DNA from 3 places in the Serratia marcescens subsp. marcescens ATCC 13880 genome. Region 3 is predicted to be linked to each of the others. Evidence: predicted binding sites of a transcription regulator. Region 3 holds the regulator's gene; each other region holds the start of a gene.

Region 1 (10,649 bases), 1.0 Mb from region 3:
GCGCACCGCGTTGACCGATGTCTGCAGGAAGAAGTGGTTGCTGACGCCGGGGATCTCCACCGGGTACTGGAAGGCCAGAAACACGCCCTCGCCCGCGCGATCTTCCGGATCCAGCTCCAGCAGATCCTTGCCTTTGAAGGTGACTTCCCCTTCGGTCACTTCATATTCTTCACGCCCGGCCAACGTGGCGGACAGCGTGCTCTTGCCCGAGCCGTTCGGCCCCATGATGGCGTGCACTTCGCCCGGTTTGATCTCCAGATCCAATCCCTTGAGGATTTCGTTGCCTTCCACGCTGACTTTCAAATTCTTGATGCTTAACATGCTGTGTCCTCAGATAGCGCCGACGGCGCTAAAAATGCGGCGATTAACCCACGCTGTGTTCCAGGCTGATGGCCAGAAGTTTTTGCGCCTCGACGGCGAACTCCAGCGGCAGCTCGGAGAAAACGTCCTTGCAGAAACCGTTGACGATCATCGAAATGGCGTCATCCTCGCTGATGCCGCGCTGCAGGCAGTAGAACAGCTGGTCATCGCCGATCTTCGAGGTGGTGGCTTCGTGCTCCAGCTGCGCGCTGTTGTTGCGCGCTTCAACGTAAGGGAACGTGTGGGCGCCGCTGTCCGGCCCGATCAGCATCGAGTCGCACTGGGTAAAATTACGGGCGTTTTCCGCCCCCGGCAGGATTTTCACCAGGCCGCGATAGGTGTTCTCGCTGTGGCCGGCGGAGATGCCTTTGGCGATGATGGTCGACTTGGTGTTTTTGCCGATGTGGATCATCTTGGTGCCGGTATCCGCCTGCTGATGGCCGCTGGTCAGCGCCACCGAGAAGAATTCGCCGATCGAGTTGTCGCCCTGCAAAATCACGCTCGGGTATTTCCAGGTGATGGCCGAGCCGGTTTCCGACTGGGTCCAGGACATTTTCGAACCGGCGCCTTCGCACAGCGCGCGCTTGGTGACAAAGTTGAGGATACCGCCCTTGCTCTCGCCGCCGGAGAACCAGTTCTGCACCGTCGAGTATTTCACTTCGGCGTCTTTATGCAGGATCACTTCCACCACCGCCGCGTGCAGCTGGTAGCTGTCGCGCACCGGGGCGGAACAGCCTTCGATATAGCTGACGTAGCTGCCTTCGTCGGCGATCAGGATGGTGCGCTCGAACTGGCCGGTTTTGGCGGCGTTGATGCGGAAATAGGTCGACAGCTCCATCGGGCAGCGCACGCCTTTCGGCACATAGACGAAGGTGCCGTCGGAGGCCACCGCGGCGTTCAGCGCAGCGAAGAAGTTATCGTTGGACGGCACTACGCGCCCCAGGTACTGACGCACCAGATCCGGGTATTCCTGGATCGCTTCGCCGAACGAGCAGAAGATCACCCCGCTCTCCGCCAGTTTTTCACGGTAGGTGGTGGCGACCGAGACCGAGTCGAAGATGGCGTCCACCGCCACCTCGCTGCCCTCGCGCACCGGTACGCCGAGCTGGTTGAACGCCAGCTCCACTTCGCTGGTCAGGTAATCTTTTTCCGTCGCCGCGCCCGGTTGCTGCTCGGCGCCGGGTTGCGAACCGCAAGCATCGTCGCAGCTGCCGCAGGACGGCGCCGAATAGTAACTGTAGTCCTGGTAGTTCAGACGTTCGTAATTGGCCTTCAGCCAGTGCGGCTCCTCCATCTGCAGCCAGGCGCGGTAGGCTTCGAGGCGGAATTCCAGCATCCACTCGGGTTCGTTGCGCTTGGCCGAGATGGCGCGCACCACCTCTTCGTTGATGCCTTTGGCCAACTCATCGGTTGCCAGCTGGGTGAAGAAACCTTCTTTGTAGCGACCTTCGCTGACCCAAGCCTGCACTTCATTAGGCATTTCTACATTGCTTCGTGTCATGTTGATTGCATCGCTCAAACGCCAAAGCTCTCGCCGCACCCGCAGGCATGCTGAGCTTTAGGGTTGTTGAATTTGAATATCTGATTCAGCCCTTCGCGGACGTAATCTACCGTGGTGCCATCGATGAACGGCATGGCCTTCAGCGGCACGTAGAGTTTGGCGCCGTCGCGCTCAAACAGCAGATCGTCATCGGCGGGTTCGCGGGTCAGATCCAGCACATAGGCAAAGCCGGCGCAGCCGGATTGTTTCACCCCTAGCTGCAGCCCTTTCACCTGCGGATCCTGCTGCATCAGTTTGGTTATTTGTCGTACGGCGCTGTCGCTGAGCGAAATGCCTTGCCAGACATTTTCATCCAGAGAAAAAGTGCCGACATTTTCCGTTTGCATAGGGTCTACCTCACACTCGTGTTTGGCCACAGCCAATCTGGGTTGCTTATATGTTAGTGATAACGATTATCACTTCAACCGTTTGTTTTGCGGGGGTATCCGCCGCGAGCGCGGTTTTTCGCTGCGGCGTGCGGCAAGCCAGCGGGACATCCGTGGCGGCTTGCGGCGTCCGGCGGCAAGGTGTGCATGCTATCCCTATGAATTTGTTCTTTATCCTGCATCACCGTACCGCACTCCCCGGTGGCCCGTCAGCGTTACAGCGCCGCGGTGCATTGCCGATCTAAACATTCATAGAAAATACCTATTTCTGCATTCTGTCTGTCGTAAATGTGCGTTTATCGGCATTTCGTGGCGCAGTGCAAGCGCGCGCCCTCAGGTTAAAGTTTAGTCGCTCAGGCTCAAGTTGGGTCGTCGGTAGCCTTTTACACCTCACGCGATGAAAAAACGCCACGCCGGGGATTGATCGGCAACGCGGCAGTTTATATGATAATGATTATCATTCAATTGTAATTTGAGCGCGAAGCCAATGACTCTTTCGATCAACGCATGGTTGCTGGGCAAGATTGATGACTACAAATTCAGCGTGCGCGACGCCACGGTGGACTTTTACATGGCCGAAGCGGCGCTACGGCGCCCGGAATGCAATATCGACCACCTGAAGCGGTACAACAGCGTCAGCCTTACCATGGCCAATCTGTGTCTGGAGAACGGCGACGACGACAGCTACCTGCACGCGCTCAGCAAGCTGCACAACCGGCTGATCGTCGAGATCAACAATCCGCAGCGTTGCCAGCTGTTTCGGGTGCAAAGTTACCACTTCGCGCGCCATACGCTGACGCTGATCTGCCAAAAATACGCAATGGAAGGCACCTGGGAGAAGGCGAACGCGTTTCAGAAGGACTTCGTCAAACGCGTGCCGTTTCAGCTGTAAAGCGAAAGGCTCCGCAGGCCGAGCGCCTGCGGAAACCGGCGGGGATCAGTCGATGACCGCCGTGGTCAGACGCGAAGTGCAGCACAGCCGATCGCGCGCGTCGAAGATCTCGATTTGCCATACCTGATGACGGCGGCCAACGTGCAGCGCGCGGCACACCCCGCGCACCTGGCCATCGAACACCGCGCGCAGGTGGTTGGCGTTGATCTCCAGCCCCACCACTTTCTGCTCGCCCTCACTGCACAGGTAACCGGCCATCGATCCCATCGATTCCGCCAGCACCACCGACGCCCCGCCGTGCAACAGCCCGAACGGCTGCCGGGTGCGGCCATCGACCGGCATGGTGGCCTCGAGGAAATCCTCGCCCAGCTGGGTAAACTCGATGCCCACATGGCTGACCATGCAGCCGTCACCGGCGCGGTTCAGCTGCTCCAGCGACGTTTCACGTTTCCACAATTTCACTCAATCATCTCCAGAAGTGCCTGTAATGGGTGGCGCACGCCATTGCCCTCGATGCGTTTCACCTGGCTGCGGCAGGAATAGCCGGTCGCCAGGCAGCGCTGCCGCGGCAAACGCTGTAGCGTCGGATGCCATGATAGCTCATAAATGCCGAGCGAGTTTTGCAGGTTCTTGGCTTCATGGCCGTAAGTGCCCGCCATGCCGCAGCAGCCGACGCTGACGTTCTCCAGTTTGGCGCCGAAGCGGGCGAAGATCGCCGCCCACTGTTGGCCGCTGGCCGGCAGCGCGGTGGTTTCGGTACAGTGGCCGAACAGATACCACGGCTCGCCGGTCGCCGGCTGTTCGGCGCGATCCGCGATCCGCTGCTGCAGCCATTCATGCACCAGCTGCACCTGGAAATCGCCGCGCTCGGCGCCGAGGATCTCGCGGTATTCGTCGCGGTAACACAGCACCAGCGCCGGATCGACGCCCACCAGCGGCATGCCAAGCTGCGCCACGCGGTTGAGGAAATCGGCGGTTTTGCGCGCGGTGCGGGCGAACCGCGTCAGGAAACCTTTCACATGTTGCGCCTTGCCGTTCGGCGAGAACGGCAGCAGCACCGGTTTATAGCCGAGCTTCTCCACCAGCCGGACAAAGTCCGCCACCACTTTGGCGTCGTAATAGCTGGTGAACGGATCCTGGACGATCAACACGTGTTCTGCGCGCTGCTCGGCGCTCAGCCCTTCCAGCTGCTCCAGCGTCAGCGTGGTCGCGCGGTGGCCGGACAGCTGCTGACGCAGCGTCGGGCTGGACAACAGCGGCAGATCGACCATGCCGATGGCGTTGCGGCTCATCTCTCGCAGCCACGGCTGGCGGAAGAAGAAGTTGAACACCTTCGGCGCGCGGGCCATCAATGGGGTATAGCTCTCCACGCCGGCGACCATGTAGTCACTCACCGGGCGCAGGTAGCGGGTATGGTAAAGCTGCAGGAAGCGCGAACGGAACCCCGGCACGTCAATCTTGATGGGGCACTGGGTGGAACAGGCCTTACAGGCCAGACAGCCGGACATCGCCTCTTTCACTTCGTGTGAGAAGTCATACTCGCCCTTGCCGGCATGCCAGCTGTTGCGGGTTTTCTCGATCAGGCCACGCAAGCTGAGGCGCTGCTGCGGCAGCTGTTTCTCCAGCGCCAACGGATCGACGCCCTGCTCGGCCAACAGACGCAGCCACTCGCGCACCAGCGTCGCCCGCCCTTTTGGCGAATGAATGCGGTTGCTGCTGATCTTCATCGATGGGCACATCGGGCTACGCACGTCGAAGTTGAAGCACAGGCCGTTGCCGTTACACTCCAGTGCGCCGCGGAACGAGGTGCGCACCTCGACCGGGATCTGGCGATCGAAGGTGCCGCGTTTGACCGCGTCCACCTGCATCATCGGCGCATCGACCGCCAGCGGCGAACAGATCTTGCCTGGGTTCAGGCGATTATCCGGATCGAATGCCGCCTTGATGCGGCGCAGCTCTTCATACAGCGTTTCCCCGAAGAATTCAGGGCTGTATTCCGCGCGGAATCCCTTGCCGTGCTCTCCCCACAGCAGGCCGCCGTATTTGGCGGTCAGCGCCACCACCCGATCGGAGATCTGCTTCATCAGCACTTCCTGCTGCGGGTCGCACATGTCAAGCGCCGGGCGCACGTGCAGCACCCCGGCGTCGACGTGGCCAAACATGCCATAGCTCAGATTGTGGTCATCGAGCAGTTGCCGAAATTCGACGATATAGTCCGCCAGATGTTGCGGCGGCACGCAGGTGTCCTCGGCGAACGGAATCGGCTTGGCGCGCCCTTTGGCGTTGCCCAGCAGCCCGACCGCCTTCTTGCGCATGTTGTAAATGCGCTCGATGCCAGCCAGATCGCCGCAGATCTGGTAGCCGATCACGCCGCCCTGCCGCTGCGCGATCAATTCGTCCAGCCGTTGGCACAGGGCTTCCATCTGGCCGTCGATCAGCGCCCGATCGTCGCCGGCGAACTCGACGATGTTCAGCCCGAGCATCTCTTTATCCGGCACGTCGGCGATCAGTTCGTTCACCGAGTGCCAAACAATGTCTTCACGCGCCAGGTTCAGCACCTTGGAATCGATGGTTTCCACCGACAGCGCCTTGGCCTCGACCATAAAGGGCGCATTGCGCAGCGCAGAGTCAAAGGAGTCGTACTTCACGTTGACCAGACGGCGCACTTTCGGCAGCGGCGTGATGTCCAGCCGCGCCTCGGTGATAAACGCCAGCGTGCCCTCGGCGCCGGTCAGAATACGCGTCAAATCGAAGGTTTGCAGATCGTCGCTCAGTACGTGGCGCAGATCGTAACCGGTGAGGAAGCGGTTTAGCTTGGGGAATTTCTCCAGGATCAGCGCGCGCTGCTCGCGGCAGCGGTTGAGCACCGTGCGGTAGATGCGCCCTTCGGCGGTCTCTTCCTGAGCAATCGTTTCCGCCAGCGCTGTCGGCATGGCGCGGGTATCGATCATCTCGCCGCCCAGCAGCACCGCCCGCAGGCCCAACACGTGATCGGAGGTTTTGCCGTACACCAGCGAGCCCTGGCCGGAAGCATCGGTGTTGATCATGCCCCCCAGCGTGGCGCGGTTGCTGGTGGACAGTTCCGGCGAGAAGAAGTAGCCGAACGGCCGCAGGTATTGATTCAGCTGATCCTTGATCACGCCGGCTTCGACTTTCACCCAGCCTTGTTCGACGTTGATCTCCAGAATGCGGTTCATGTGGCGCGACATATCGACCACGATGCCGGTATTGAGCGACTGGCCGTTGGTGCCGGTGCCGCCGCCGCGCGGGCTGAAGGTCAGCGTATTGAAGCGCTCTTCTCCGGCCAGACGGGCGATCAGCGCCACATCGGCAGTGGAACGGGGGAACACCACCGCATCGGGCAGCAGCTGATAGATACTGTTGTCGGTGGCCATCGTCAGCCGGTCGGCATAGCTGGTGGCGGTATCGCCGTTGAATCCGTTTTGCTTCAGTGCTTCCAAAAAGTCGAGCACCCGTTGAACGAGGCCGGGCGCCTGAGAAATCTGTGGGATCATTCGCTTTTTTGACCCTGTCCGTCTATTTTTTATGCGCTGATGTACGCTGAATCGGGCCTTTAATTCAGACCCACCCTATTTTTTAGTGACACTAAAAACTAACATACTCGTTTAGTGAAGGCATTCACATTATTACCGCCCTGCGAGCGGCGCCACAGGCGGCCGCCCGACGGTGATAAACCGACTGACAGGCACCCCGATTCGCCGGTGCCAGGGATTTAATTGACCAGGATGAGAACCCACTGATGCCACTCCCGCAATCGCGTTACGACTTACCGCGAATTATTTTCGGCGTGCTGTTTATCGCCATCATGATCGTTGCCTGTTTTTGGGTGATCCAACCGTTTATTCTCGGCTTCGCCTGGGCGGGCATGGTGGTGATCGCCACCTGGCCGTTGCTGCTCAAACTGCAAAAGCTGCTGTGGGGCCGCCGCTCGATGGCGGTGTTGGTCATGACCCTGCTGCTGATCCTGCTGTTCATTCTGCCTATTTCCCTGCTGATCAGCAGCGTGGTGGATAACAGCGCGCCGCTGATCGCCTGGGCCAGTTCGCCCGGCAAGCTGCACATTCCCGATCTCGCCTGGCTGCAGTCCGTGCCGATGATCGGCGACAGGCTCTATACCAGCTACCACACATTGGTTAACGCCGGCGGCGCTGCGCTGCTGGCGAAGGTGCAGCCGTACTTCGGCCAAACCGCCACCTGGTTCGTGGCGCAGGCGGCGCATATCGGTCGTCTGCTGCTGCACTGCGCGCTGATGCTGCTGTTCAGCGCCTTGTTGTATGCGCGCGGCGAGCAGGTGGCGCTGGGTATCCGTCACTTTGCGGTGCGCCTCGGTTCCAAACGCGGCGATGCGGCGGTGCTGCTGGGCGGCCAGGCGATCCGCGCCGTCGCGCTGGGCGTGGTGGTGACGGCGTTGGTGCAGTCGGTGCTGGGCGGCATCGGTCTGGCGATAAGCGGCATTCCTGCCGCCACTCTGCTGACGATGCTGATCTTTATCTGCTGCGTGGCGCAATTGGGGCCGCTGTTGGTGCTGGTGCCGGCCATCATCTGGCTGTACTGGCACGGCGACACCACCTGGGGCACCGTGCTGCTGGTCTGGAGCTGCGTGGTGGCCACGCTGGATAACGTGCTGCGCCCGGTGCTGATCCGCATGGGCGCAGACCTGCCGCTGCTGCTGATCCTGTCCGGCGTTATCGGCGGTTTGCTGGCCTTCGGCATGATTGGCCTGTTCATCGGCCCGGTGGTGTTGGCGGTATCTTATCGCCTGCTGACCGCCTGGATGGATGAAGCGCCGGAGCCGACCTCCGCACCGGAGCAAGTCATCGAAGATCTGGAAAAACGCTAATTCCCCCCTTCCGCCCGCATCGTCGGGCGGAACTTTTCACGCCCGTCATTATTCCTACCTCATTCGAGTAATATCTCCGCCCAATATAATGCCGCCCTATATTGATTTCAGTACGGCGAATGAAAGGTGCAATGTAAATCCCTGTTTGTTGCAAACGGAAAAAAGAGATAACTACCGCAAATAAAATGTGATGCCGCTATCGATTAGGATGATTCTTAATGACTAGTCGCGTTCAAAAATCTAGTATTATGGCCATCTATTGCTTCAAATCACTGATTTTAAAGCAACCTTTCTGAACAATGTAATGCCATACATGTGAATTGCTGTGTGTAGTCTTTGCCCATCTCCTACGGTGGGCTTTTTTTTATTCTTTTTTCGTCGAATTGATTATTTTACGCGCCGTTATTTACATTCAGAAATAAAAAGGCCGCAGCGTTAACTGCGGCCTGACGTTAATGCCTCAGCGAGGCCGAGACATTATTTCTTTTTCGACAAATTGATCCAGGTCTGCACCACAGTGTCCGGGTTAAGCGACAGGCTGTCGATGCCCTGCTCCATCAGCCACTCGGCGAAGTCTTCATGGTCAGACGGGCCCTGGCCGCAGATGCCGACGTATTTGCCGTGGCGCTTGGCCGCCTGAATCGCCATCGACAGCAGCGCTTTCACCGCCTCGTTGCGCTCGTCGAACAGTTCCGACACCACGCCGGAATCGCGATCCAGCCCCAGCGCCAGCTGAGTCATGTCGTTGGAGCCGATGGAAAAGCCGTCGAAGTGCTCGAGGAACTGATCCGCCAACAGCGCATTGGACGGGATCTCGCACATCATGATCACTTTCAGCCCGTTTTCGCCGCGCTTCAGCCCCTGACGCGCCAACTCGGCCACCACCGCTTCCGCCTGCGCCACGGTGCGCACGAACGGCACCATGATTTCGACGTTGGTCAGCCCCATGTCGTTACGCACGCGTTTCACCGCCTCGCACTCCAGCGCGAAGCAATCGCGGAAGCTGTCGGCCACGTAACGGCCGGCGCCGCGGAAGCCCAGCATCGGGTTCTCTTCGTGCGGTTCATACTTATCGCCGCCCACCAGGTTGGCGTACTCGTTGGATTTGAAGTCGGACAGCCGCACGATCACACGCTTCGGCCAGAAGGCGGCGCCCAGCGTCGCGATCCCTTCTGTCAGGCGGCCAACGTAGAACTCGACCGGGTGGTCGTAACCCTGCATCAACGCGCGAATTTCGTTTTGCAGCGCCGGCGTCTGCTGATCGAACTCCAGCAGCGCGCGCGGGTGCACGCCAATCATGCGGTTGATGATAAACTCCAGCCGCGCCAGGCCCACGCCTTCATTCGGCAAACGCGCAAAGTCGAAAGCGCGATCCGGGTTGCCGACGTTCATCATAATCTTCAGCGGCAGATCCGGCAGCTCGGTCACTTCGGAACTCTGCACGCTGAAATCCAGCATGTCGCTGTAAACGAAGCCGGTGTCGCCTTCCGCACAGGATACGGTGACTTTCTGGCCGTCTTTCAGCACGTCGGTGGCGTGGCCGCAGCCCACCACCGCCGGGATGCCCAGCTCACGGGCGATGATCGCCGCGTGACAGGTGCGCCCGCCGCGGTTGGTGACGATCGCGGCGGCTTTCTTCATGATCGGTTCCCAATCTGGGTCGGTCATGTCGGTGACCAGCACGTCGCCCGGCTGGATGCGATCCATTTCGCTGATGTCGTGGATCACTTTCACCGGACCGGCGCCGATGCGGTGGCCGATGGCGCGGCCTTCCACCAGCACCGGACTGGTGCCGTTCAGCTGGTAGCGCTCCATGGTTTGTTCGTTGGAGCGTACGGTCTCCGGGCGCGCCTGCACGATCAGCAGCTTGCCGGTATGGCCGTCTTTCGCCCACTCGATATCCATCGGGCGGCCGTAATGTTTTTCGATCAGGATCGCCTGCTGCGCCAGCGCCTGCACTTCGTCATCCGTCAGCGAGAAACGGCTGCGCTGCGCTTCCGGCACGTCTTCAATGCGCACCTGCTTGCCGTGATCCTGCGACGGCGCGTATACCATGCGGATCTTTTTCGAACCCAGGTTGCGGCGCACGATCGCCGGCTTGCCGTTTTGCAGCGTCGGTTTGTGCACGTAGAACTCATCCGGGTTCACCGCGCCCTGCACCACCATTTCACCCAAGCCGAAAGCGGAGGTGATGAATACCACCTGATCAAAGCCGGACTCGGTGTCGATGGTGAACATGACGCCCGAGGAGGCCAGATCCGAGCGCACCATGCGCTGTACGCCGGCCGACAGCGCCACGCCGCGGTGATCGTAGCCCTGGTGCACGCGATAAGAGATGGCGCGGTCGTTGAACAGCGACGCGAACACGTGCTTGATCGCCACCATTACGGCGTCGATGCCCTGCACGTTGAGGAAGGTTTCCTGCTGGCCGGCGAAGGAGGCGTCCGGCATGTCTTCCGCCGTGGCGGAGGAGCGCACCGCAAAGGAAGCTTCCGGTTCGCCGTCGGCGAGCTGTTGGTAAGCCTGATGAATTTCACGCTCGAACTCGGCGTGGAACGGCGTGTCGATCACCCATTGGCGGATCTGGGCGCCGGCCTTGGCCAGTTGGGC
Region 2 (10,649 bases), 2.0 Mb from region 3:
CAGCCTGTTCGGCCTGCTGAGCTATGTGGAACCGGTGCTGCTGGTGATCGTCGCGCTGCTGCTCGGCGAAAGCATCGGCCAAAGCGAATGGCCGACCTATCTGGCGATCTGGCTGGCGGTGCTGCTGCTGGCGGCGGAAGGCGCGCGGCACCTGCTGCGCCGCCAGCGGGTCTGACTCAGGCGGCCAGCGTCGCGCCGCCGTCGATCACAATGTCCTGCATGGTGATGTGGCTGGCCAAGTCGGAGGCCAGGAACAACACCGCGTTGGCGATCTCGTCCGGACGCGCGATTTTGCCCAGCGGGATCCCCAGCTTGAACATCTCGGGGAAGCCGGCGATGGTGCGTTGCTGCGCATCATCGGTCTGCCACATGCCGCGCTGCATCGGGGTGTCGGTCGAGCCCGGCGACACCAGATTGCACCGCACGCCGAACGGCGCCATCTCCAGCCCCACGCAGTGGTTCAGGCTGGTCAACGCCGCCTTGGAGGCGCAGTAGGCCGCCATCTGCGCGCGCGGCACGTGCGCGGCGTTGGAGCCGATGCTGACGATCGCCCCGCTGCGCTGCGCCTTGAAGTGCGGCAGCACGGCGCGGAACAGGTAAAACGCCCCCGAGGCGTTGACGTTGATGCACTGGTGCCAGTCATCCACGCTCAGATCTTCGGTATTGCCCATGCGCAGAATGCCGGCGGCGTTGACCAACACGTCCAGTTGCGGGTTTTCCGCCAGCTGTTGGCGGCACACCGCCTCCACCTGCTCCGGCCGGCTGATGTCCAGCGTCACGCAAGGGTAAGGCAAATCCGGGTTGGCGAACTCGCGGTCAAACCCCACCACCTCGGCGCCCTGCGTCAAAAAATGCCGGGCGATCTGCTCGCCGATGCCGCGCGCCGCGCCGGTCACCCACACGCGTTTGCCGGTGAAATCCATCTGAATGCTCATGCGCGCACCGCCATCCGGGCGCACAGCCGGGTCATGTTGTTGTTCATCGTTGTCTCCTGCGAAAAGGATAGGATGCGGCGCGCGCTGCGCCGCAAAAGTGGCCCTACAGCGCGCCGCTGTTCAGGCCGAAAGCGTTGAGCATGGTGCCCAGTTTGGCGGCGGTTTCCAGCCACTCGGACTGCGGCGTCGAGGCGGCGACGATCCCCGCGCCGGCGAACAGCCGCACCCGGTTGCCGCGCAGCAGGCCGCTGCGGATGACGATCGCCCACTCGCCGTCGCCGTTGGCGTCGCACCAGCCGACGATGCCGCTGAACAGGCCGCGATCGTGCGGTTCCAGATCGGCGATCAGCTGGCGGGCGCTCTCGGTCGGGAAGCCGCACAGCGCCGGCGTCGGATGCAGCAGGCAGGCCAGTTGCATCACGTTGAGATTCGGGTTCAGCAGCTCGCCGCGAATGCGGGTGGACAAATGCCACATGGTGCCGGTACTGAGCAGCGACGGGCCGCTGGGCACGCTCAGGCTGGCGCACAGCGGTGCCAGGTGCCGACGGATGTCGTCGATCACCAGCTTGTGTTCGTATTTGTCTTTGGTCGAGCGCATCAGGCGCTCGCTGCCGAGGCGATCCTGCTGCGGATCGTCCTGACGGCGCGCCGAACCCGCCAGCGGGTTGGTGTGGATCTCGCCGCCCTGCTTGCGGATCAGCAGTTCCGGGCTGGCGCCGATCAATACGCCGCCATCGGCCAGCGGCAGGGAAAAGTGGTAACCGGTCGGGTTCTGCACCATCAGGTTATTGAGGATCTGGTGGCCCGCCACCGGCTGCTCAAGCTCGATGTCGAGGATGCGCGACAGCACCGCCTTGTCCAGCTTGCCTTGTTTAAAGCGGCTGACCGCTTCCGCCACCGCGTGCTTGAAGCGCGGCTCGTCCGGAATGCTGGTGCAGGCGGCCAGGCGATGCGGCTGTTGCAGCATCGGGCGCGCGGCGCGGGTAAAGCTGTCGTTGGCGACAAACTCGTAACTTTCAGGCACATACAGGCAGGAAGGCCGGCGCGTGTCGAACGGAATGGCGCCCACCACCACCGGCGTCTCCTGGCCGGCGGCGTTGGCTCGCGCCAGCGCCTGGCGAATATGCTGCGCCAGCGCGCTGCCTTCCCGCTCGCCGCCGAACGCCGGCGTCTCAATCCGTTCGAACACGCCGCTGGCGGAGAGGGAACGGAATTCGGACCGGTACAAAAAGGTCGATTGTTCGGCGTACGCAAACCCGGGGAAGGTTTGGTTTTCTGTCGTCAGTGTCGCCACAGACCACTCCTTTGTTGCGCCTCACCAATGATAATGTTTATGCGAATAATTATCATTAGCTGTAAAAGGAGGATAAATTACACCGATTCCCCACCGAGGGTCAATCTCCGATGAATGAATCTTTCCGCTCGCTGCGGCAAATCCACGTTACGGCGCAGCAAGAAATAACACACTGTTATTATTGTATTTTAGCAAAAAATAAAGGTCGTGACATCGTCACCTTCGCGCCAAAAATGCCCGCTGAACCGGCGGCCGGCGGGGCAATTTGGCGTCAAGGTCTTAAGCAACGCTAATACGAACGTCTGCCGCTGCGTATCCACGGCGACCATGCGCGCATCGAGAAAATCGAAGTAACAGCGCACCTGCGGATAAAGCGCCTTGAACAGGCTCTCTTTGGCGGAAAACGTCAGCGTCAGCAGCTCGTTGAACGGCAGCGTTTCGCGCAGCAACGCCTCGCGCTCCCCCGCCGAAACGATCGCCCCCCACAGCTCCTCCGCCCGCACGTCGGAGAGCAGCGTCTCCACATCCAACCCAACGCCGCCCAGCCCGCTCTCGCGGTGTACGGCGCACAGCGCGGTATCCGAATTATGGCTCAGCGCCCCGGCGATGCCCGGCGGCCACTGCGGCGCGCGATCTTCGCCGCGCGTCAGGGTGAAATCGGCAAAACCGAGCGGCGCCAATAGCTGGCGCGCGAGAACACGCCCGGCCAAATACTCCGCGCGGCGTTTCGGCACCGCGCGCGCCAGATGGTCCGGCAGCGCAAAGCCCGCCTCGGGAAAACTCTCGTCGCGATACTCCGCCAGCGCAAAATGGCAGCGCGCCACCTGGCCCGGATAGCCGTCCGGCGTGAAAAATTCGATATTGCGGATAAAAGTGGGCAACGGCGATATCCATGATAAGCAGGCAGGCTGATGATGTTAGCCCCCGAAACCGCCTGCAACAATGACCCTGGGCAAAATAAATGGCGTTAAGGCTCGTACGGCGGCACGTTAGCCGGGATGGGGAGAGGCCTCTCCCCCGCGATCGGGAGAGAGGCTGGGCATTACAAGATGCCTTTCATGGTCTTTTCGAAATCGCTCCAGGCACAGAAACCGTCCTTGTCGATCGGGCAGCCTTTCAGCGCCAGCGTCACGCGCTGCGGCGGGGTTTGCAGCGTCAGCGGCGTCGCCTTGCGCAGCTGTTCGGTGGACTGATAGACGTACTCAATCTTCAGCAATTCACGGTTGTTTTGCGCGTCGCGCCAGCGCTGGAACACCAGTTTGCCGCCTATCGGCGTTTTCTCGTACTGCTGCGGCAGCTGATACGGCTGGAACTGCATGGCCGACAGCAGCGAGGCGATATTGGAGTCGTGGCCGACCAGCACCGTCAGCTTCGGCGCGTCCGGTTTGCGCTCGCCGAGCAGCGCGTTGTTGATGTAGGTCAGCAGCGGTTTGGCGACGTTCTGCGCCACCACCGGCGAGGTGAACAGCGAATCCTGATAGCCGTCTTTCAACTGCGCCAGCTGCTTCCACTGCTGCGGGGTGGCGATTTTGCCCCAGGCCACCTCTTTCATCGGGAAACCTTCGTAATACTGCAGCATAAAGGCGTCCACCAGCGAGTTGCCCACCCGCAGCGGGCCGGAGACGCCCGGCTCTTTGCCCGGCACCGCGCTCATCACGCTGGCTTCTTTGGTCAGGTCGCAGTGTTTGTCGGTCTTGCAGGCGGCGGAATCCTTGTAGTCGATGATCTTCGCCAGCTGTTGGTAAGAGGCGTCCAGCTTCAGCGAGCCCAGCGCGGCGTTCATCGCCGCCAGCGCCTGCTGGTTGAAGGCTTCGCTGGTATCGGTGATGATCGGGTTGAAGGTCGGATCCATCTCGCCCATCTTGTCCTGATGGTGCACGCTGACGTCGCAGCCGGGGAACGCGCCGTTGCTGAAGAACTGCGCGGTGGCCACCGTGCGCTGCAGGCTGTTGGCGTAGACGTACACGCTGCCGGCGGTCGGGCAGCCCTCTTGCGGCAACAGGCCGGTCTGCTTCAGCCAGGCGTTGAAATAGTGTCCCATATACACTTCCAGCACCCCGCCCTTGGTGGTCAACTGGCCGCCCGGCGTTTCCCAGACCGGCCAGGCCTTCGGCGTGGACTGCGCCAGCACGCTGCCGTTGTTGGCCAGCGGCGCGCGCAGGTTATGGCGGCTCATCACCAGCACCTGTTCCAGTTGATAACCGCCGGCGTCCGCCAGCGCGTTCCCGGTGAATAACAAGGGCAGGCACAGCAATAACGTTTTTTTTCTCATCCGCAGAGGCTCCCGGAAAATGATTATTTTTAAGGTGTTAGCGTTTGCCTGCGTATGATGGCGGGGTTAGTGTGACAAGTGTGTGACAGGGTTCACGGGAAAAGATCGTACCAGCGGCCACCGGGCGGCGGCCGCTGTGCGTCAACTCAGTACCACAGGCTCATGATCGGCCAGCCGATCAGCAGCAGCGCGGCGATGTACACCACGCCGAGAATGCCGCCCAGGCGCCAGTAGTCTTTCGATTTCACGTAGCCGCAGCCGTAGATGATCACCCCCGGCCCGGTGGCGTACGGCGTCAGCACGCCCATGATGCCGATCGACAGCACCAGCAGCATCGACAGCTGCTCCATCGGCACGCCCGGCAACCCTTTGCCGACCGCCAGGATCACCGGCAGCATGGTGGCGGTGTGCGCCGACAGGCTGGCGAACAGGTAGTGGGCGAAGTAGAACACCAGCACCAGCGCCACCACCGTCATGTTCGGCGAGAAGCCGTCCAGGTGGGTGCTCATGGTCTGGGCGAACCAGTCGATAAAGCCGGAGCGCGTCAGGCCGTTGGCCATCACCACCAGCGTCGCCAGGTTAACCAGCGTATTCCAGGCGCTGGAATATTTGGTGATCTCTTTCCACGACACCACGTGCAGCGCCAGCATCAGCGACACCGCCAACAGGCACACCGCGGTGGCGTCCAGCACCTTGCCGCCGAACACCCACAGGCACAGGCTGAGCAGCACCAGTCCGATCAGGGTGTACTCCTTGCGCGTCAGCTTGCCCATTTCCCCCAGCGCGGTATCCGCCCAGGCGGCCACTTCGCTGCTGTGGGTCACGCCCGGTTTGTACAGGTAGTAGGAGATCAGCGGCGCGATGATCAGCAGCAGCAGGCCGACCGGCAGGAACGCCAGGAACCACTGCATCCAGCTGATGTGCACCCCGGCTATCTTGCCGACGAACTCGATGCCCAGCACGTTCGGCGCGGCGCCGGTGACGAACATCGAGGAACTGATGCTGGTGCCGACCACCATCATCCACATCAGGTAACCGCCGATGCGGCGCGAAGAGGGATCGTTAGGGAAGGAATCGAACAGCGGCGGCAGGTTTTTCACCACCGGGAACACCGTGCCGCCGGTGCGCGCGGTGTTGGACGGCGTGAATGGCGCCAGCAGAATATCGATGATCACCACCGCATAGCCCAGCGTCAGCGTGCGCTTGCCCATGAACTTCACCAGGAACAGCGCGATGCGCCGCCCCAGCCCGGTGGCCTCGTAGCCCAGCGCGAAGATAAAGGCGCCGAACACCAGCCAGACGGTGGTGCTGGAGAAGCCCGCCAGCCCCCATTTCAGCGCCTCTTTACCGGCCTTGAAGCCCGGCTCCGCCAGTTCCTGCGCGCCGAACAGCACCCAGTTGGCGCTGAGCACGCTGACGGTCACCGCGATAAAGCTGATGGCGGTGGCCGGGATCGGCTCCAGAATCATGCCGACGATCATCGCCACGAAGATGGCGAAATAGTGCCACGCCTGCGGCGGCATGCCGTCGGGCACCGGTATCAATAACAGGATCGCGAGCACCGCCAGCGGCGCTATCGCTTTCCAGATCTTTTCCTGGGTTTGGGACATAGGGACTCTCCTGAAGGCTTGGTTATTATTCTTGGGCACCCAGCTGCGCCAGCAGCCAGGTCACTATCAACAAGTCGGCGCTGCCGCCGGGGCTGAGGTTGCGGGCAATGCAGTCGGCATCGAAGCGCCGCAGGCGCGCCAGGCCCGCTTCCCCCGCCGAGCCGCCCTGCGCCAGCAGCCAGGCCGCCCGGCGCCGCAGCCAGCGCAGCCCGCGCAGGCCGCCGCGCGAGGCGACGTTGGTGTCATCGTTGTGGGCCATCAGCCACAGCAGGCTGTCCAGCAGCGCCCGCTGTTCGTCGCCGCCGGCGGCCAGCCGTTGCCGATACAGCGGCAGCGCGCCGTCAAGCACCAACCGAAAACCGGACTCCGCCTCGCCGCGCGCGCCGCTGAGGCCATACGCAGCGAACAAGCGCTGGCCGGCGGTCTGCCCGGTGTTGTTGCGCCGCAGCTCACGGTCCATCAGCCCCCGACACATCGCCGCTACCTCGCCGCACAGCGCCTCCGCGCCGATGTCACGGCCCTGCTGCTGCAGGCGGCCGAAGGCGGTGCACAGCAACCCGAGTGAGAACACGCTGCCCTTGTGGGTGTTAATGCCGCCGGTGGCGCGAAACATCTGGTTTTCGCAGGCCAGGCCCAGCGGCCGCAGCCGCGCCAGCTGCTGCTCTGCCGGCAGAGCCGCGTCTTCGCGCCCGCGTTGGATAAAGCGCGGCAGCCACACGCCGATGGCGCGGGCGCTGCGGTAGAAGTGCCCGAGATCCATGTCGCGGTGGGCGCCGGTGTTATGACGATCCACCAGCCCCGGTTTGGGCGTGAGGTTGACCTCCACCAGCAGCGCGCGGAAAGCGGCGCGGGCGAAGTCGCAGGCCGGCTCGGCTCGGCGGGCGGGTGGATTAATCGGCAGAGATCGCATCGTTGAACATCCTTTCCATTTCTTGCAGCAGCTGCTCGCTGCCATGCCGCCGCTGGCGGGCGCAGATCTTGGCCGGTTGGCCGCACAGCAGGCAGCGCCGTTCCGGCAGGCCGATGTCGCGGCGCGACAAAATGCGCCCCTGCGCATCCAGCACGTCGATATCCCACAGCCGGCCGATCGGGCGGCTCACCTCCAGCTGCATGGCGCAATCTTTCACCCGCTGGGCGTCGGCGCGCAGCGCCACAAACCCTTCGCAGCCGGTGGAAAGCGCCAGCGCCTCGGCCTGCGGGCTGGGCCAGCCCTGCTCGGCGCACAGCCGCAGCAGCGCCGCCCACCCGAGGTTGAAGATGCCGCGCGTCAGCGCGCTGTCCTTCACCGGGCCGGGGACGACCAGCGTCAGCACCAGCAGCGTGCACTCGTGCTGCGCCAGCCACGCCTGCTGGCGCGCCTGGCGGCATTCGCGGCTGGTGAGCAGCTCCGGCAGGCTGACCGCACGTTCGGCGGCCAGTTGGGGATCGACGGCGGCCATCGGTTACTCCGCCACCTGATGCACCACGTCGATCACCGAACCGTCACGGTAGCGCACCACCGCCACCACCTTGTCGGTAAAGGCGATCGGCTGCGGTTCGCCGGTCAGCTGCAGCGCGCGGGCGCGCAGCCAGTCGATGCTCACCACCTCGAGCCCGGCTTCCCGCAGGCGCTGCGCCAGCTCCGGCCGCGCCGGGTTGACGGCGATGCCGTGGTCGGTCACCAGAATGTCGATGCTGGAACCCGGCGTGACGCAGGTGGTCACCTGCTCCACCAGCGTCGGGATGCGCCCGCGCACCAGCGGCGCGACGATGATCGCCAGCCGCGCGGCGGCGGCGGTGTCGCAGTGGCCGCCGGACGCGCCGCGCAGCACGCCGTCGGAACCGGTCAGCACGTTAACGTTGAAGCCGGTGTCGATTTCCAGCGCGCTCAGCACCACCACGTCGAGCCGATCGACCGACGCGCCCTTGGAGCTGAAGTTGGCGTACTGGTTGGCGCTGATTTCGATATGGCGCGGGTTGCGCGCCAGCGAGGTCGCCGCCGCCCGATCGAAGCTCTGCACGTCCAGCAGCTTGCCGATCAACCCTTTCTCGTGCAGATCCACCATGGTCGAGGTGATGCCGCCAAGGGCGAACGCGGCGCGAATGCCGCGGGCGCGCATCTTGTCCTCCAGGAAACGGGTCACCGCCAGCGAGGCGCCGCCGGTGCCGGTTTGCAGCGAAAACCCTTCGGTGAAGTAGCCTGAACCGGCGATCACCTCGGCGGCGCGGCGGGCAATCAGCAGCTCGCGCGGGTTCGAGGTCATGCGCGTGGCGTCGGCGCCGATCTTGTCGGCGTCGCCCACCCGCTCCAGCTGCACGATCAGATCCACCCGATCCTGCGCCAGGCTGGCTGGATGATGCGGATACGGCACCCGCTGCTCGGTCAGCAGCACCACGGTGCCCGCCGCCTCGGCGTCCACCCGCGCATAGCCGAGCGAGCCGCAGCAGGCTTCACCGCTGTAGCCGTTGGCGTTGCCGAACTCATCGCAGGCCGGCACGCCGAGGAAGGCCACGTCTATCTTCAGCTCGCCGGATTCAATCAGGTTGACCCGGCCGCCGTGCGAGTGAATTTGCACCGGCTCCGCCAGCAGGCCGCGCGAAACGGCGTCCGCCAGCGGGCCGCGCAGCCCGGAGGTGTAAATGCGGCTCACCACGCCGTGGCGGATATGCTCAACCAACGGCGCATGGCAGTCGGTCAGCGAACTGGAGGCCAGCGTCAGGTTGCGGAACCCCATCGCCGCCAGCGTCTCCATCACCTGATTGAGCGCCAGATCGCCGCCGCGAAACGCATGGTGGAAGGAGATGGTCATGCCGTCCTGCAGCCCGCTGCGGCGCACCGCTTCCTGCAAGGAGTCGCACAGCTTGAGATCGCGCGGTTTGCGCGCCTGCAGGTTGGCTTTGGACACGTCCTGATAGCCCGGCAGATCCGCCGGGTTGGCGAAGGTCATCAATCGTTGTTGGCGGTTCATCATGCTTCCTCCCCGTGCTGCGCCGGTTCTTCCCGTAAGCCGGACAGCGCGGCGCGCTCCAGCACCAGCCGGGCGCGTTCAATCACCGGGCTGTCGACCATTTTTCCGTTGAGCGACACCACGCCGCGCCCTTCCCGCTCCGCCGCCTCGGCGGCGTCCACCACCCGCTGCGCGTGCGCCACCTCTTTGGCGGTCGGCGCGTACAGGTTGTGCAGCAGCTCAATCTGGCGCGGGTTGATCAGCGATTTGCCGTCGAAGCCGAGCTGTTTGATCAGCGCCGCTTCCTGCAGGAAGCCGGCCTCGTTGTTGGCGTCGGAGTAGACGGTGTCGAACGCCTGAATGCCGGCGGCGCGCGCCGCCTGCAGCAGCGAGCAGCGGGCGAACAGCAGCTCGATGCCCTCAGGCGAGCGTTCGGTGCGCAGGTTGCGCACATAGTCTTCCGCCCCCAGCGCGATGCCGATAAGACGCGGTGAAGCGTGCGCGATCGCCACCGCGTTGGTGATGCCCTGCGCCGATTCGATCGCCGCCAGCAGCCCGGTGCTGCCGACCGGCCGGCCGCAGGCCGCTTCGATGGCGGCGATCTCGCGCTCCATGTCGACAACGTCCTGCGCGCTGTCGGTCTTCGGCAGGCGCACGATGTCCGCGCCGCCGCGCACCACCGCCTGCAAGTCCGCCAGGCCGTAGGCGGAGTCGAGCGCATTGACGCGCACGATGGTTTCCACCTCCTGATACAGCGGATGCTGCAGCGCGTGGTACACCAGCCGGCGCGCCGCGTCTTTTTCACGCAGGATCACCGAGTCTTCCAGATCGAACATCAGCGCATCGGCCTGGTAGATAAAGGCATTGCTGACCATCGCCGCATTGGCGCCGGGAACGAACAGCATGCTGCGACGCAGCCGGGTTTTATTCAGCGTTTTCATCTTTCGCCTCCCACGGCAGTTGGCCGCCCTCGCAGGCGCGCATCAGCGCGGTTTCCAGCCGGGCGCGCAGCACGCAGTCCAGCGCCCCCTTGTCGTCGACGATCACCTGCACCGGCTCCACCTCATAGCGCTGCAGTACCTCCAGCAGGGTGTGGCGGATCGCCGCGCCGAACTGTTTTTCCACGCTGCTGGCGATCAACAGATCGTGCTGCGGCCCCTCGGCGGGCGCGATGCGCACCATGACATCGCTGGATTCCAGCGTGCCGGCCATTGCTTCTCGGATAATTTTCATCATTCACCTGATTGTGCGGACTCAAAAGGATGCGGGGCCGCCTTGGCCCGGCGCTGCGTTTGCAGATCCTGCAGGTAGTACAGGGTGTCCGGCGGCACCAGCGGCGCGGCGGCGTGGAAGTCCCCCGCCGCCAGCAGCTTGCGCACCCAGGAGGCGGAGATCGCCGTGCCCTGATATTGCAAACGCTCGATTTCCACCAGCGCGATCGGCGGGCTGGGCAGCGCCGGCGTTTCCAGCCAGTAACGCATGTCGCGGTTGTATTTCGCGGTCACCGCGCAGAACGGCTCGTTGCCGACGAAGCGGTGGGTGATGCCCAGCGCGGGCGCCAGATACTGGCGGAAGATCTTCAGATCGATTTCGGTGTAACAGTCGTCGGCC
Region 3 (10,649 bases):
CGCCTATGAGCTGAAAATCGGCAAGAAAGAGGCGCGAGTGATCGGCTTCGATCAGGCCGGGGTGTTCTACGGGCTGCAGTCGATCCTGTCGTTAGTGCCGAGCGACGGCAGCGGCAAGATCGCCACGCTGGACGCCAGCGATGCGCCGCGCTTCCCGTATCGCGGCATTTTCCTCGACGTGGCGCGTAACTTCCATAAGAAGGACGCGGTGCTGCGCCTGCTGGATCAGATGGCGGCTTACAAGCTCAACAAATTCCACTTCCACCTGAGCGATGACGAAGGCTGGCGCATCGAGATCCCCGGTTTGCCGGAGTTGACGGAAGTCGGCGGCCAGCGCTGCCACGATCTGAGCGAAACCACCTGCCTGCTGCCGCAGTACGGCCAGGGGCCGGACGTCTACGGCGGCTTCTTCAGCCGTCAGGACTACATCGACATCATCAAATATGCCCAGGCGCGCCAGATTGAGGTGATCCCGGAGATCGACATGCCGGCGCACGCCCGCGCCGCGGTGGTTTCGATGGAAGCGCGCTACAAGAAACTGCATGCCGCCGGCAAAGAGCAGGAGGCCAACGAATTCCGTCTGGTGGATCCGACCGATACCTCCAACACCACCTCCGTGCAGTTCTTTAACCGCCAGAGCTACCTGAACCCGTGCCTGGATTCCTCCCAGCGCTTTGTCGACAAGGTGATTGGCGAGATTGCCCAGATGCATAAAGAAGCCGGCCAGCCGATCAAAACCTGGCACTTTGGCGGCGATGAGGCGAAAAACATCCGCCTGGGCGCAGGCTATACCGACAAGGCGAAACCGGAACCGGGTAAAGGCATCATTGACCAGAGTAATGAAGACAAGCCGTGGGCCAAGTCGCAGGTGTGCCAGACGATGATCAAAGAAGGCAAGGTGGCCGACATGGAGCACCTGCCGAGCTACTTCGGCCAGGAGGTCAGCAAGCTGGTGAAGGCGCACGGCATCGACAGAATGCAGGCCTGGCAGGACGGTCTGAAAGACGCCGAAAGTTCGAAGGCGTTCGCCACCTCGCGCGTGGGCGTCAACTTCTGGGACACCCTGTATTGGGGCGGTTTCGACAGCGTTAACGACTGGGCCAATAAAGGGTATGAAGTGGTGGTCTCCAACCCGGACTACGTCTACATGGACTTCCCTTACGAGGTGAATCCGGACGAGCGCGGTTACTACTGGGGCACCCGCTTCAGCGACGAACGCAAGGTGTTCAGCTTCGCGCCGGACAACATGCCGCAGAACGCGGAAACCTCGGTCGACCGCGACGGCAACCACTTCAACGCCAAAAGCGACAAGCCGTGGCCGGGTGCCTACGGTCTGTCCGCTCAGCTGTGGAGCGAAACCCAGCGCACCGATCCGCAGATGGAATACATGACCTTCCCGCGCGCGCTGTCGGTGGCGGAACGCGCCTGGCACCGCGCCGGTTGGGAGCAGGACTATCGCGCCGGCCGCGAATACAAAGGCGGGGAAACCCACTTTGTCGATACCCAGGCGCTGGAGAAAGACTGGCTGCGCTTCGCCAATATCCTGGGCCAACGTGAACTGGCCAAGCTGGACAAAGGCGGCGTCGCTTATCGTCTGCCGGTGCCGGGCGCCCGCGTGGCGGGCGGCAAGCTGGAAGCGAATATCGCGCTGCCGGGATTGGGCATCGAGTATTCCACCGACGGCGGCAAGCAGTGGCAGCGCTATGACGCCAAGGCCAAGCCGGCGGTCTCCGGTGACGTGCAGGTGCGTTCGGTCAGCCCGGACGGTAAACGCTACAGCCGCGCCGAGAAGGTCTAGGTCTGGCTCCGGGGCCCGTGGTTCTGGCGGCGGGCCGCATCATAATGAAGGGGGAATGCGTTCGCCCCCGCGCGTGCCGGCGTGGGGCGGATGTTGAAGTGAGAGCAGTACGTGGAGTCGCAGTGCCGCTGCAATTGTAGTATTTCATGACATGATCTTCCCCCGGCTTGTCCGGGGATTTTTTTGCCCGTTGTACGGCGGGCATAAAAAAACCGCCCCAATGTGAGGCGGTTTTTCATAGCCGGTCAGGCTTATTTCTTGTCGTGCAGCGATTCGTCTTCGCGGCAGTCACCGGTTTCACAGTGGCCGTACAGGTACAGACTGTGGTTGGTGAGCTTGATGCCGTGCTGCTTGGCGATATCACGCTGGCGCACTTCGATGGATTCATCACTGAATTCGATCACTTTGCCGCAGTCCAGGCAAATCAGGTGATCGTGGTGATGCTGTTGGGTCAGCTCGAACACGGACTTGCCGCCTTCGAAATTGTGACGTGTCACAATGCCCGCATCGTCAAACTGGTTCAGTACGCGATAAACCGTCGCCAGGCCGATCTCTTCGCCCATATCAATCAGTTTTTTGTACAAATCTTCCGCACTGACGTGATGGCATTCCGGATTTTGCAGTACTTCCAGGATTTTGAGTCGCGGAAGCGTGACTTTTAAGCCGGCCTTCTTCAATGCGATGTTGTTGTCGGTCATGCGAATTCAGTCCTGTTACTATGCTAATCAAGTTGAGGCGTACTCGCCTGTGGCATCGGTCGGCACAAAGAGTTAATGCGTCTCATTATAGAACCGGTTGTACTAAATGGAAACCGCCGGTTGTTAACAAAGATATAATTGCACTATTGCATGTTTTGCATGCAACGCCTTGATGGATGGGATAAACCGATATCTCAGTCTACCGTGACGGGGTGGGAAGTTACAAATCTGTAGCTTCTATCGCAGCAATCCCTGTTGCCGATGACGGCCCTGTCGGCACACTATGCACTTTACAGGGCCTTTGTTCAACCTTTCGCCAGTACCGGCGTTTAGCCGACGATATCGGCCAGGCTCAGCTCTTCGACGATCTGTTTGACCCAGGCGTCCACGCGCTCATTGGTCAGCTCCGGCTGACGGTCTTCGTCGATCGCCAGACCGATGAAGTGGTTGTCGTCCGCCAGGCCTTTGGAAGCTTCGAAGTGGTAGCCTTTGGTCGGCCAGTGGCCCACGATGGCCGCGCCGCGCGGTTCGATGATGTCGCGGATGGTGCCCATCGCGTCACAGAAATATTCCGCGTAGTCTTCCTGGTCGCCGCAGCCGAACAGCGCCACCAGTTTACCGTTGAAATCGACTTCTTCCAGCGTCGGGAAGAAATCATCCCAGTCACACTGCGCTTCACCGTAGTACCAGGTCGGGATACCCAGCAGCAGGATATCGAACCCTTCCAGGTCTTCTTTGCTGCTTTTGGCGATGTCATGCACTTCTGAGACATCGTCGCCAAACTGTTTCTGAAGAATTTTCTGGATCATTTTGGCAATGTTTTCGGTATTGCCAGTGTCGCTGCCAAAGAAAATGCCTACAGTAGCCATATCGCGTATAACCTTTAAATTCAATTAATTGCATTACTCGGCGCCGGCACTGCCGCCGATTAAAATGATGCCATGACAAGAGCCTTTCGCCACGGTGGCGGGCGCCGACAGGCGCAGTCTCTTACCGGTAAATGCGTATCATGCCAGAAAGTGGCGCCGGGGTTTTATCGCATTTATGCGATGCCGAAGGATGAAGAAAAGCGTGGTCGATCCGGCGTTGTCCTTAACGCCGCGCCGCGCGTGCGGCCGAAGAGATCAATGTTCCGGCTGTTCTTCCGCCAGTTGCGCCAACAGCATCTGCTCGATGAGTTCGCTGCGGCTGATGTTGCGCTGTTCCGCCAGTTTGTTCAGGGCGTCCACCGCATCCGCGTTGATTTTCAGCTCTACGCGCCGCAATCCGCGCACTTTATCGCGCCGTAACTGATTGCGCTTATTGATTCTAAGCTGTTCATCGCGGGAAAGCGGGTTGGTTTTCGGGCGCCCCGGACGGCGTTCATCTGCGAACAGATCCAGCGTCGTGCGATCCGTTTGTTCTTTTGCCATAGGTAGCGGTACTGCAAGGGAGTTTGCATCAAAAAGCGCTCGCACGCTTCCGGAGGCATCGATTAACACACTTCGGGCCAATAAACCCTAACCCAAATTTACCCCCGAACCGGCGTTCGCGAACGCGCTGGCGCGGCGGCAAAATTATAGCGCGCCATATTACCCCAGCAGATGGAGCGGCGACAATGCCTAACTGCGGGCTAAACGCGCTAAGCCGTTATCTTTAGCGCGTTTTTTCGCCAGATTAACGTATTTTTCAGGCTTCGCCGAGGAAACGGTGGATGGCGCGCAGCACCGCTTCCGGTTTTTCGGCGTGCACCCAATGGCCGGTGCCGGCGACGACGTGCGCGCGGGCCTGCGGGAACTGGCGGGCGATATCTGCACGGTAGCTGTCCTGCACGTACGGCGACAGGCCGCCGCGAATGAACAGGGTCGGGTGTGGCCAGGCCGGGACGTCCTGCCAGCCGGTGATGTCTTCGTAGCGTTCGATCAGCACCGGCAGGTTGAAGCGCCATTCACCGTTATGGAAGGACTTCAGCAGGAACTGGATCACGCCTTCTTCCTGCAGGTAGTCGCGCATCAACTGGGCAGCCGCCTGGCGCTGGGTGATGCCGGCGGCGCTGACGGCCTTCAGCGCGGCGAAGATCTCGTCATGACGTCGGGTCTGGTAATCCACCGGCGCGACGTCGATGACGATCAGCTTGGCGATGCGCTCGGGCGCGATGGCGGTCAGCGCCATCGCCGCTTTGCCGCCCATCGAGTGGCCGATGACGATCGCTTTCTCCAGCTGCAGTTCGTCGAGCAGCGCCAGCAGATCCTGCGCCATGGCGGGGTAGTTCATGTCGTCGGCGCGCGGGGAGAGGCCGTGGTTGCGCAGATCGACCTTGATCACACTGTGCTGTTTATGGAGATCGCGCGCCAGCACGCCCAGGTTGTCGAGATTGCCGAACAGGCCGTGGATCAGCAGCACCGGCAGCGCGTCTGACTCGGCGGCCAGCAGTTGATAATGTAATTTCATGGCGAAGTTCATACTGAGAGAGATTCAGATTAGGGTATCATGATTGAATCGCACGATGAATCATGCGGAATTTTCGCGGCGCGGGCTTGGCAGTGCCGGCTATAGGTATTAGTCTGCATTTGCCGTCCGGAGGCACATTGTTGTGTTCGCCCCAGCGCTTTTAACCTTATAATCCCATGGCTTGAATGCAGGATCTGGCTTCAGGTTCTAAGTAGAAAAAACAGTATTGGATAAAGATGAAAACTATTGAAGTCGACGAAGAGCTTTACCGTTATATTGCCAGCCACACGCAACACATCGGTGAAAGCGCGTCCGATATTTTACGCCGCATGTTGAAATTCACCGCCGGTCAGCCGGTGCGCGCGTTGCCTGCCGCCAGTGCGTCGCCGTCCGTCGAACTGGAAAAAGCGGCGCCGGTTCAGCGCCCGCGCGATCGCGTACGCGCCGTGCGTGAACTGCTGCTGTCGGATGAATACGCCGAGCAGAACAAAGCGGTCAACCGTTTCATGCTGGTGCTGTCCACGCTGTACACCCTCGATGCCGCCGGTTTCGCCGCCGCCACCGAGGCGTTGACCGGCCGCACCCGCACCTATTTCGCCGGCGATCAGCAGACCCTGCTGGCCAACGGCACGCACACCAAGCCGAAGCATGTACCGGGCACCCCTTACTGGGTGATCACCAATACCAATACCGGCCGCAAGCGCAGCATGATCGAACACATCATGCAGGCGATGCAGTTCCCGGCGGAACTGATCGAGAAAGTTTGCGGTACCGTCTAATTTAGCGAACAGCCCGTCATGATGGCCGTGCGCGACGTATTTGCCCGGTCACCGACAGGGATGAGGGAGATATGTCGATGGCGAATAATCCACGTGCCGGGCAGCCCGCCCGTCAAAGCGATCTGATCAACGTAGCCCAGCTGACGTCGCAGTACTATGTGCTGCAACCGGAAGCTGGCAATGCCGCACATGCGGTGAAGTTTGGCACTTCCGGCCACCGCGGCAGCGCGCAGCGCCACAGCTTCAACGAGGCGCACATCCTCGCCATCGCTCAGGCGATCGCCGAAGTTCGTCATCAGCAGGGCACCACCGGCCCGTGTTACGTGGGCAAAGACACCCATGCGCTGTCCGAGCCGGCCTTTATTTCCGTGCTGGAAGTGCTGACCGCCAACGGCGTCGATGTGATCGTGCAGGAAAACAACGGCTTCACGCCAACGCCGGCGGTATCGCACGCCATTCTGTGCCACAACCGCCGCGGCGGCGCGCAGGCTGACGGCATCGTCATTACGCCGTCCCACAACCCGCCGGAAGACGGCGGCATCAAATACAACCCGCCGAACGGCGGCCCGGCTGACACCAACCTGACGTCGGTGATCGAAAAGCGCGCCAACGAACTGCTGGCGCAGCAGCTGAAAGGCGTTCAGCGCCAGTCGCTGGACAAGGCCTGGAACAGCGGCCACCTGCACGCCAAAGATTTGGTGCAGCCTTATGTCGAAGGGCTGGTTGACGTGGTCGACATGCCGGCCATTCAACGCGCCGGCCTGAAGCTGGGCGTGGATCCGCTCGGCGGCTCCGGCATCGCCTATTGGCAGCGGGTGGCGGAACACTACAAGCTGGATCTGACGCTGGTGAACGACTCCATCGATCAGACCTTCCGCTTCATGCACCTGGACCACGACGGCATCATCCGCATGGATTGCTCGTCCGAGTCGGCGATGGCCGGCCTGCTGGCGCTGCGCGACAAATTCGATCTGGCGTTCGCCAACGATCCGGATTACGACCGCCACGGCATCGTCACGCCGAAAGGCCTGATGAACCCGAACCACTATCTGGCGGTAGCCATCAACTACCTGTTCCAACATCGCCCGCAGTGGGGCGCCGATGTGGCGGTAGGTAAAACGCTGGTGTCCAGCGCGATGATCGACCGCGTGGTGGCTGACCTGGGCCGCAAGCTGGTGGAAGTGCCGGTCGGTTTCAAATGGTTCGTGGACGGCCTGTTCGACGGCAGCCTGGGCTTCGGCGGTGAAGAGAGCGCCGGGGCCTCGTTCCTGCGCTTCAACGGCCAGCCTTGGTCGACCGACAAAGACGGCATCATCATGTGCCTGCTGGCGGCTGAAATCACCGCGGTAACCGGTGAGAACCCGCAGCATCATTATGACGATCTGGCCAAGCGCTTCGGCGCGCCGAGCTACAACCGTATCCAGGCGCCGGCAACCCATGCGCAGAAAGCGGCGCTGTCCAAGCTGTCGCCGGAGATGGTCAAGGCCAGTACGCTGGGCGGGGATCCGATCACCGCACGTCTGACCGCGGCGCCGGGCAACGGCGCGTCGATCGGCGGCCTGAAAGTCATGACCGACAACGGCTGGTTCGCGGCCCGTCCTTCCGGCACCGAAGAGGCTTACAAGATCTACTGCGAGAGCTTCCTCGGGGCGGAACACCGCGAGAAGATTGAGCACGAAGCGGTCGAGATCGTCAGCGAAGTGCTGGCTTCCGCCAAGTAATCGCTTTTCTTGATGGATAAAAAGCGCTGTTTTTACAGCGCTTTTTTTATGTCTGCAATTTAGATATATCTTTTTCACGGCACGCGCTTGCGCATTTAGATATATCGATCTAGATTAGCGTTATCGACGCTGTTTAGATATATCTAAACAACCTCGTATTGATGTTCACTGTTAAAGCGAGGTATCACCCTATGTTTCATCGATTAGGTTTACACCGGCATCACCACCACCCTCATGCGTGCGAAGAGGGGCGCCGTCATCGCGGCGGGCGTCATCACTTCGGCGGCGAAGGCGAAGAGCACGGCCGAGGTGGGCGCGGCGGCCGGGGCGGGCGTCATCGTCTGTTCGAACACGGCGATCTGCGCCTGGTGTTGCTGGCGCTGGTGGCGCGCAAGCCCAGCCACGGATACGAATTGATCAAGGCGATCGAGGAAGCCTCTTCCGGCCTGTATGTGCCGAGCCCGGGGGTGATTTACCCCACGCTGACGCTGCTGGAAGAACAGGATTTTCTCGAACCGCTCACCACCGGCAACGGCCGAAAAAGCTACCGCATCACCACGGCGGGCGAGGGCGAGCTGCAAAAGCATCAACAGGTGGTTGACGTCATTCTGGCGCGTCTGGCGGGCGCCGGCCGCGAGCATCATCGGCACGGCAACCTGGCGGAAGGCATCTACGACGCCATGAACCGTCTGCGCAGCCTGCTGCGCGGCAACGTGATGCGCGCCGATCTCACGCCGCAGCAGGTGGAGCGCATCAACGCCGCGTTGCTGACCGCCGTGGCGGCGATCGAAAGCGAAATGCACATTCAACCCACGCAGCAGGAGGAGAACTGATGCCCGGCCACCGTTTTAACATTACCGTTGAAGCCCTGAGCGACCGCCAGGGCAACCCCGTCGAGAAGGCACCGCTGAGTTTTGAGGTGACCAATCATGACGATATTCTCGAGATCGTCGAGCGCATTCGGGCGCGTGACGATCTGAACTTCGGCCCCGAGCAGAGCGCGGCCTTCGCCGTGGGGTTGAAACTGTTCTCCGAAGTGATGATCGAAAACCGCAAACACCCGGTGTTCGCTCCGCTGCGCGAGGCGTTTAAGGAATTTATGGTCGGATTGAAGAAGGGCCCGGCGGCGTAAAGGCGTGGCACACCGCGCTCGCCGGGGTTAAGGCATGAAACGGTAGCCGACGCCGGTTTCGGTCAGCAGATGTTTGGGCCGGGCCGGATCGGCTTCCAGCTTCTGGCGCAGATGGCCCATGTAGATGCGCAGGTAGTGGCTGTGTTCCACGTAGTTCGGCCCCCAGACGTGGCTCAACAGCTGGCGTTGGGTAATCACCTTGCCGGCGTTGGCCAGCAGCTCCGCCAACAGGCGAAACTCGATCGGCGTCAGGTGCAGATCTTCGTCGTTGCGCAGCACCCGGCGATTCACCAGATCGACGGTGATCGCCGAAAAGCTCACCAGCGGGCTTTCCTGTTGGTTGGCGGAGTGGCGGCGCAGCGCGACCCGCACCCGCGCCAACAGTTCACCGATGCCGAACGGTTTGCTGAGATAGTCGTCGGCGCCGGCGTCCAGCGCGGCGATTTTGTCCTCTTCGGCGTTGCGCGCCGACAGTACGATCACCGGAATGGCGCTCCACTGCCGCAGATCGCGGATGTAGCTCAGCCCGTCGCCATCCGGCAACCCCAAATCCAGGATGATCAGATCCGGTTTGCGCGTGCCGGCCTCAATCAGCCCGCGCTGCAGCGTTTCACTTTCAAACACCCGCAGGCCTTCGCTCTCCAGCGCGGTGCGCACGAAGCGGCGGATCTCTTTTTCATCTTCAACAATCAGAATGTTGGTTGGCGTTATGCTCACGTTTCCCCTGCGTTGATTACAGATCGAAGGCGTCGCCGTCGATCTCGGGCGGTTTTTCCAGCGGCAGCACGAAGCGGAAGCTGGCGCCGCCGTTGGCGCCGTTTTCCGCCCAGATGCGGCCATCATGCACTTCAATAATGGCACGACAAATCGCTAACCCCAAGCCGACGCCGGGGATCGCCGACTCTTTATTGCCGCGTGAAAACTTGTCGAAAATCAGCTGCAGCTGATCGGCGGGGATACCGGGGCCGTTATCCCAGACCTCGACTTCCAGCCACTCGGGCAGCGTGCGGGCGCGAATGCCGATGGTGGCCTCGGCGCCGGCGTATTTATTGGCGTTTTCCAACAGGTTGGTGAACACCCGTTCCAGCAGGCTGCCGTCGCAGTTGACCAGGATCTGTTCCGACGGCAGCTCGACCTTGATCGGATGCTGGCTGAGCAGCGGCTCCAGCATGTGCAGCGAGGCGCCGACGATCTCTTCCAGCGACTGCCACTCTTTACGCAGGCTGAAACCGCCGGACTGGATGCGCGCCATATCCAGCAGGTTGTTCACCAGCCGGGTGGTGCTCAGCACCTGCTGGCGGATCTGGCTGGCCTGGGTGGCGTGATTGGAACCTTCGGCCGCCAGGTCCAGCGTGAGAATTTCCGCCTGGCCGAACAGTACCGTCAGCGGGGTGCGCAGATCGTGCGACAGCGCCGCCAGCAGCGAGTTGCGCAGCTGTTCGCGTTCGGCGTCCAGCTTGGCTTCTTCGGCGCTGCGCGCCAGATGCAGCCGTTCCAGCGCGCTGGCGATCAGCACTGCGAAGGTTTGCAGCAGCCGCTGTTGTTCCGGCACCATCAGCTGGCGCAGGTTGTTGGGTTCGATCGCCAACAGGCCGAAGGTCTGTTTGGGGGTATTGAGCGGCAGCAGTTGGTAAGGCACGCCGGGCAGGGTGTCGGTGCCAGCGCCGGCCGGCAAGCCTTTGTCGAAACTCCAGCGCGCGATGGCTTCGTCTACCGACAGCAGTCCGCCTTCCTCGCCGATCATTTGCTGCAGCCGGCCGTCTTCCTGCGGCAGCAGCAGCACGGTTTTCGCCTGGAAGCTGCTGGAGAGGAAATGACGGCTGGTGTTGGCGATGTCGGCCACGATCAGCGCGCGGCTCAGCCCGCGCGACATTTCGTACAGATGGCGCGCCCGCTGCTCGCGATAGCGCGCCACCCGGGCCTGATAACGCACCCCGGCGGTCAGGTTGCCGATGATGATGCCGACGGCGAGCATCACGCCGAAGGTCAGCAGATACTGCATATCGCTGACGGCGAACGACCATTCGGGCTGGACGAAGAACAGATCGAAGCTGGCGACGTTGATCACCGCCGCCAGCACCGACGGCCAGC

Evidence for each region. Region 3 encodes Fur, which represses iron uptake genes when iron is present. Its sites were predicted from a motif close to ATAATAATGAGAACNACTATCAA; they were not measured.
Region 1: sufA (Fe-S cluster assembly scaffold SufA) is a predicted target of Fur. The motif match lies at 2,298-2,320, and genes of this name have one in related genera.
Region 2: J0F90_RS15770 (isochorismate synthase) is a predicted target of Fur. The motif match lies at 2,263-2,285, and genes of this name have one in related genera.

Annotation. Positions count from the first base shown of each region.
Region 1 covers NZ_CP071238.1:2,263,837-2,274,485, reverse strand. Annotated here, with positions in the region: gene sufC (Fe-S cluster assembly ATPase SufC) at 1-321, opposite strand, end outside; gene sufB (Fe-S cluster assembly protein SufB) at 365-1,861, opposite strand; gene sufA (Fe-S cluster assembly scaffold SufA) at 1,876-2,247, opposite strand; gene J0F90_RS10920 (hypothetical protein) at 2,774-3,178, shown strand; gene menI (1,4-dihydroxy-2-naphthoyl-CoA hydrolase) at 3,224-3,640, opposite strand; gene ydiJ (D-2-hydroxyglutarate dehydrogenase YdiJ) at 3,637-6,693, opposite strand; gene ydiK (AI-2E family transporter YdiK) at 6,939-8,039, shown strand; RNA gene rprA (antisense sRNA RprA) at 8,298-8,407, shown strand; gene ppsA (phosphoenolpyruvate synthase) at 8,517-10,649, opposite strand, start outside.
Region 2 covers NZ_CP071238.1:3,291,685-3,302,333, forward strand. Annotated here, with positions in the region: gene rarD (EamA family transporter RarD) at 1-175, shown strand, start outside; gene dhbA (2,3-dihydro-2,3-dihydroxybenzoate dehydrogenase) at 177-935, opposite strand; gene J0F90_RS15770 (isochorismate synthase) at 1,039-2,229, opposite strand; gene J0F90_RS15775 (4'-phosphopantetheinyl transferase family protein) at 2,418-3,110, opposite strand; gene agp (bifunctional glucose-1-phosphatase/inositol phosphatase) at 3,272-4,501, opposite strand; gene J0F90_RS15785 (anion permease) at 4,648-6,111, opposite strand; gene citG (triphosphoribosyl-dephospho-CoA synthase CitG) at 6,137-7,021, opposite strand; gene citX (citrate lyase holo-[acyl-carrier protein] synthase) at 7,002-7,550, opposite strand; gene citF (citrate lyase subunit alpha) at 7,554-9,059, opposite strand; gene citE (citrate (pro-3S)-lyase subunit beta) at 9,059-9,979, opposite strand; gene citD (citrate lyase acyl carrier protein) at 9,963-10,271, opposite strand; gene citC ([citrate (pro-3S)-lyase] ligase) at 10,271-10,649, opposite strand, start outside.
Region 3 covers NZ_CP071238.1:1,246,223-1,256,871, forward strand. Annotated here, with positions in the region: gene J0F90_RS05825 (beta-N-acetylhexosaminidase) at 1-1,798, shown strand, start outside; gene fur (ferric iron uptake transcriptional regulator) at 2,050-2,496, opposite strand; gene fldA (flavodoxin FldA) at 2,826-3,365, opposite strand; gene ybfE (LexA regulated protein) at 3,621-3,908, opposite strand; gene ybfF (esterase) at 4,165-4,938, opposite strand; gene seqA (replication initiation negative regulator SeqA) at 5,163-5,705, shown strand; gene pgm (phosphoglucomutase (alpha-D-glucose-1,6-bisphosphate-dependent)) at 5,783-7,426, shown strand; gene J0F90_RS05860 (PadR family transcriptional regulator) at 7,618-8,259, shown strand; gene J0F90_RS05865 (DUF3861 domain-containing protein) at 8,259-8,558, shown strand; gene kdpE (two-component system response regulator KdpE) at 8,586-9,275, opposite strand; gene kdpD (two-component system sensor histidine kinase KdpD) at 9,292-10,649, opposite strand, start outside.